DNA from 2 places in the Citrobacter amalonaticus genome. Region 2 is predicted to be linked to the other one. Evidence: predicted binding sites of a transcription regulator. Region 2 holds the regulator's gene; the other holds the start of a gene.
The links. The regulator sigma-54, encoded in region 2, starts transcription at its own class of promoters, with help from an activator protein. The targets are predictions, from matches to a motif close to GTTGGCACANNTTTCGCTNT.

Region 1 (3,098 bases), 1.6 Mb from region 2:
ACCCACTGGCCCAGACGAGGTTCGCCGTGCTCATCACAACGGCCGACCAGCGTCAGATCGACGTCGCGCTGAATGCCGCAAACGTCGACTTTCGCCAGATTACCTTCAATGGTGCGGATTTGGCCGGGAACGCCTATGCACATCGCTGTGCCTCCAGCCAGTTCAGCCACTGATCCATCCCTTCGCCGCTGGTGGCGGAAATCAGGATGATCTCGATATCCGGATTAACTTCCCGGGCGCTGGCAATGCACTTCTCAACGTCGAAATTCAGGTACGGTAGCAGGTCGACTTTGTTGAGCAGCATCAGTGAGGCGGCGGCGAACATATGCGGGTATTTCAGCGGTTTGTCTTCGCCTTCGGTGACAGAAAGCACCGCCACTTTATGGCGTTCGCCGAGATCAAAACTCGCCGGGCAGACGAGATTGCCGACGTTTTCGATAAACAGAATGCCGCGGTCTTCCAGCGGCAGACGCGGCGCGGCATCGGCAATCATCTGCGCATCAAGGTGGCAGCCCTTACCGGTGTTGACCTGAATAGCCGGTGTGCCGGTAGCCCGAATGCGGGCGGCATCGTTAACCGTCTGCTGGTCGCCTTCAATGACGGCGCACGGCACGCTGTCTTTCAGCTTCATCAGCGTTTCGGTGAGCAGCGTTGTTTTACCGGAACCCGGGCTGGAGACGAGGTTGAGCACCAGTTGCTGGCGCGCGGCGAAGCGGGCGCGGTTACGTTCGGCCAGCCGGTTGTTCTTATCCAGTACGTCGATTTCCACTTCCAGCATACGCCGCTGGCTCATGCCTGGCGCATGGGTCCCGGCTTCACCGTGACCGTAGTGCAGATCGCCTTCTTCGGTCTGGCTCGGGGTGAATTCGGACGTTTTGATGCCGGTAATATTCAGCGCCGGGCGAGCTGCCGGGGCAAAAGGCGCGCTGCGAAACGCGGAATGAGGGTTATGCTCATCACCCTCTATATAAAGGTTGCCTTCAGCGCAACCGCATGTTGTACACATCGCTCACTCCTGATCTATTTCTATTCGTCGAATCTGTAATCCGTCATCGGCCACGATCTGCAACGTGTCGCTATTGCATTGCGGACAGCGGCGTACGCGTTGGGTCAGTAAGGTGACGTATTGCTGACAGGATTCACACCAGCATTCGGCTTCTTGTTCCTCGAGGTGCAGTTTACAACCTTCCGCAACGGTGCCACGGCATACCAGATCAAAACAAAAGGAGAGAGCGCTGGTTTCTACGCAAGAAAATGCGCCAATTTTGAGCCAGACCCCAGTTATCCGTTTTGCGCCGTGCGCGACGGCCTGTTGTTCGATCAATTCCAGTGCCCGCTGGCAAAGGGTAATTTCGTGCATATCGCCTCCCGATGTTATGGGCAGTGATAAGCAATAACTATGCCAGCCTGAAAGTTGGGGGCGTTTGTCGATGACGATGATGACGAAATGACATGTCATTTGGACGTCGACAGCCGTCATTTATTTCTAAATTCATGCAAAAACAAATGGTTAAAAACTGGCATGGAAAATGCTTATGGCAGGCTATCTCTGTTAAACGGATAACCTGACATGACTATTTGGGAAATAAGCGAAAAAGCCGAATACATCGCGCAGCGGCATCGTCGCCTACAGGACCAGTGGCATATTTACTGCAACTCGCTGGTTCAGGGGATCACCCTGTCGAAAGCGCGTCTGCACCATGCGATGAGCTGCGCGCCGGATAAAGATCTCTGTTTCGTACTGTTCGAACACTTTCGTATCACCGTCACGATGGCGGATGGCTTCAACAGCCACACCATCGAGTATTACGTCGAAACAAAAGATGGCGAAGATAAGCAACTGATTGCACAGGCACAGTTGAGCATTGACGGCAAAGTGGACGAGCGGGTCAGCAACCGTGAGCGTGAGCAGGTGCTGGAACACTATCTCGATAAAATCGCCAGCGTTTATGACCGACTGTATGCCGCTGTCGAAAGCGGGTCGCCGATCAATCTGAGCCAACTGGTGGCGAGACAAACCCCGGCGGCCTGACCACCGCGTTTTGCGTCGTGACGTCGTCTCATGGGTTGTCACGACGATTTAAGGGACAGACGTGTCGAACAGTGTCGAAAATGACATTTTATCGGCATGTTTTCGTCAAAAATGACTATCACCTGAGGAATGCCTGGTGAATCGTTTTGTAATTGCTGACTCCACGCTCTGTATCGGCTGCCACACCTGTGAGGCCGCCTGTTCAGAGACGCATCGCCAGCACGGCCTACAGTCTATGCCGCGCCTGAAAGTGATGCTGAATGAAAAAGAATCTGCGCCGCAGCTTTGCCACCACTGTGAAGATGCCCCCTGCGCCACCGTGTGTCCGGTTAACGCCATTAACCGGGTGGATGGCGCCGTACAGCTTAATGAAAGCCTGTGCGTAAGCTGCAAACTGTGCGGCATTGCCTGTCCGTTTGGCGCGATCGAATTTTCCGGCAGCCGTCCGCTGCATATCCCGGCCAACGCCAATACGTCGAAAGCGCCGCCTGCGCCACCGGCACCGGCTCGCGTCAGCACGCTGCTGGACTGGGTTCCGGGCGTGCGTGCCATCGCGGTGAAGTGCGATCTGTGCAGCTTCGATGAACAAGGCCCGGCCTGCGTGCGGATGTGTCCGACGAAAGCCCTGCATCTGGTGAACAACATGGATATCGCCCGCGCCAGTAAACGGAAACGTGAGCTGACTTTCAATACCGACTTCGGCGATCTCTCCTTGTTTCAGCAGGCTCAGAGTGGGGAGGCAAAATGAGCGCAATTTCACTGATCACCAGCGGCGTGGCCTGGTTTGCCGTCGCCGCCGTCCTGGCATTTCTGTTCTCTTTTCATAAAGCGCTGAGCGGCTGGGTCGCTGGCGTGGGCGGTGCGGTGGGTAGCTTGTGTACCGCCGCGGCGGGTTTCTCCGTGCTCATCAACGCTGTCGCGGTGCGCGGCATGATGCCGTTTATCGGTCACAGCGTGCAAATCACCCCGCTGAATGCCATCTGGTTGATTACGCTGGGGCTGTGTGGACTGTTCGTCAGTCTGTACAACATCGACTGGCATCGCCATCCGCAGGTGAAAGCTAACG
Region 2 (3,098 bases):
GAACAGCAGTTGCGGCGAGAACGCCTCGGGCAGGTTGTTCATCGCCTGCTCAAAAATTTCCGGCGACTCTGGCATATTGCGTACGTCAATGCTGACGGCAGCCGAAATCTGGCGTTCGGCAAGCGTGCGAGCCAGATCGGGTAACAATACTACGGGGAGGTTATCCACGCAGTAAAAGCCCATATCTTCCAGCGCGCGCAGGGCGACAGATTTACCTGACCCTGAACGACCGCTGACGATCATCAGTACCATGTACTGTTTCTCCTCACCACGACAAAAGGGGAGTTACGCTTCATCCTGACCGCCTTCGGTGTCAGTGATGATTTGATACAACTCTTCATCGCTCTGTGCGGCGCGCAGTCGACGGCAGATGGTTTTATCCGCCAGACGCTTAGCCACCAGCGATAGCGTATGCAGGTGCGTTTTGGTTTGATCCGCAGGCACCAGCAGGGCAAAAAGCAGATCAACAGGTTGATTATCAATCGCGTCGAAGGCGATGGGTGTTTCCAGTTGCACAAACACGCCGACGGCGCGCAGGGTATCTTCTTCCAGCTTACCGTGCGGGATGGCGATCCCATTGCCGATGCCGGTACTGCCCATTTTTTCGCGCGTCAGGATCGCTTCAAAAACGACCTGCGGCGGTAGACTGAGTTGTTTTGCAGCCAGTTCACTGATGATTTCCAGCGCGCGTTTTTTGCTCTGGCAGTGAACGGCACTGCGCGTACATTCCTGGTTAAGTACACTGCTCAGTTGTAGAGTCGTATCGTTATTTATCATAATTTCACCTAAGAATCCGTCCCACAACAGCGGAGCGGATTCGGAGCGCTAACTGTACAAATGGCCTGTTGTTCTGCACAACAGGCCGTCCTGCACCCGCTAACTGCCCGGACAATTAGTGTTGTTTCAATTTATCTTTGTGTTTGGTGAGCTGTCTTGCCAGCTTGTCAATTAAGCCATCAATGGCGGCGTACATGTCCTGACCTTCCGCGCTGGCGTGAATTTCGCCACCGTTTACATGCAGTGTTGCATCCGAGATGTGGGTGACTTTCTCCACTTTCAACACAATATAGACCTGATTGATCCTGTCAAAATACTGTTCGAGTTTGGCGAACTTGGTATTCACAAAATCACGCAGGGCTTCTGTGATCTCGACGTTGTTTCCAGTGATGTTGAGCTGCATAGTGTCTTCCTTATCGGTTGGGTCAAACCAGTTGTTTGCGCTGGTTTGACGGCGGAATGGATAAAGATTCTCGGTACTTCGCAACGGTGCGGCGCGCCACCATGATGCCTTGTTCTGACAGCATCGACGTTAGCTTGCTGTCGCTCAGGGGCTTCGCGGGGTTTTCCGCCGCAATCAACTTCTTCACCAGTGCGCGGATCGCCGTGGAGGACGCTTCGCCACCTCCCTCGGTATTCACATGGCTGGAGAAAAAATACTTCAGTTCAAAAATGCCGCGTGGACTGTGCAGATACTTCTGCGTCGTCACACGAGAAATGGTCGATTCGTGCATCTCGACGGCCTGGGCGATGTCAGCCAGCACCATCGGTTTCATAAATTCTTCGCCTTGCTCAAAGAAGGCTTGTTGCTGCTCAACGATGCAACGACTGACGCGCAGCAGGGTATCGTTGCGGCTTTCCAGACTCTTAATCAACCACTTCGCATCCTGCAAATTACTGCGGATGTACTGACTGTCGGCGTCATTACGCCCACCGTTGCACATTGCGGCGTAGTGCTGATTGATCTGCAGGCGGGGAATGCTGTCACCGTTGAGCTCAACCGTCCAGTGACCGTTATGCTTACGTACCAGCACGTCTGGGATCACGTATTCCGGTTCGCCGGTCTGGATCGACTGACCCGGGCGGGGATCGAGTGACTGAATCAGATTGACCGCCTCTTTGAGCACGTCTTCTTTGAGACGTGTGACACGCATCAGAGTGCGGAAGTCGTGGTTCGCCAGCAGATCGAGATGATCGCTGATGATCAACCGGGCTTCTTCAAGGAAGGGGGTCGCTTTGTCGAACTGTGAGAGCTGGATCAGCAGGCAATCGCGCAGATCTTTTGCCGCCACGCCTACGGGATCAAACCGCTGAATACGTTTGAGAACGGCTTCGACTTCATCAAGACCGACCTCTTCATTGCCCATGCTTTCGAGGATGTCGTCCAGCGAAACGGTGAGATAACCGGTGTCGTCAACGGCATCCACAATCGACGTGGCGATTGCGCGGTCGGTATCGGAGAACGGGGTAAGTTCCACCTGCCACATCAGGTAATCCTGTAGGGTCTGCGTGGTTTCACCCTGGTAAACGGGGAGCTCATCGTCGATGTAGTCGCCGCTGGTGCCCGACGGCGTACCGGCGGTGTAGATTTCATCCCAGCTGGCGTCGAGCGGCAACTCTTCCGGCATCTCTTTTTGTTCGAGAGCGTCGGCGGTATCCAGCGTTTCGCTGTCCTGAGTTTCGCGGGTATCAACTTCGTCGTGAAGATCGGTTTGCTCCAGCAACGGATTGCTTTCCAGCGCTTGCTGGAGTTCCTGCTGCAGTTCCAGCGTGGACAACTGCAACAGACGAATCGCCTGTTGTAGCTGCGGCGTCATCGCCAGTTGTTGGCTCAGCCTGAGTTGCAAACCTTGCTTCATGTTCAGAGTCGTTTTCTCCCGCTATGACGTCGCAAACTTCTACCCTATCAGAGTCTGAAGTCTTCCCCAAGGTATACGCGCTTCACGTGCTCGTCCTGCAGGATTTCTGTCGGCGTACCGTGCGCGATCAGGTGTCCCTGGCTCACGATATAGGCTCGTTCACACACGGCCAGCGTTTCGCGGACGTTATGGTCGGTAATCAACACGCCGAGACCGCTGTCACGCAGATGCTCAATAATGCGTTTGATATCGATAACGGAGATGGGGTCAACGCCGGCAAACGGTTCATCCAGCAGGATAAATTTCGGGTTAGCGGCCAGGGCGCGGGCGATTTCCACACGGCGACGTTCCCCGCCGGAGAGTGACTGACCCATGTTGTCGCGCAGATGCTCAATGTGGAACTCTTCCATCAGCTCGTTAGCGCGGTCTTCACGCTGTTCGCTGGAGAGATCGTCACGAATT

Region 1: hypA (hydrogenase maturation nickel metallochaperone HypA) is a predicted target of sigma-54. The motif match lies at 1,388-1,407, and genes of this name have one in related genera.

The regions. Positions count from the first base shown of each region.
Region 1 covers NZ_CP014015.2:764,159-767,256, reverse strand. The annotation lists gene AL479_RS03700 (HypC/HybG/HupF family hydrogenase formation chaperone) at 1-143, opposite strand, end outside; gene hypB (hydrogenase nickel incorporation protein HypB) at 134-1,006, opposite strand; gene hypA (hydrogenase maturation nickel metallochaperone HypA) at 1,010-1,360, opposite strand; gene hycA (formate hydrogenlyase regulator HycA) at 1,571-2,032, shown strand; gene hycB (formate hydrogenlyase subunit HycB) at 2,169-2,780, shown strand; gene hycC (formate hydrogenlyase subunit 3) at 2,777-3,098, shown strand, end outside.
Region 2 covers NZ_CP014015.2:2,412,304-2,415,401, forward strand. The annotation lists gene rapZ (RNase adapter RapZ) at 1-252, opposite strand, end outside; gene ptsN (PTS IIA-like nitrogen regulatory protein PtsN) at 286-777, opposite strand; gene hpf (ribosome hibernation promoting factor) at 893-1,180, opposite strand; gene rpoN (RNA polymerase factor sigma-54) at 1,203-2,636, opposite strand; gene lptB (LPS export ABC transporter ATP-binding protein) at 2,684-3,098, opposite strand, start outside.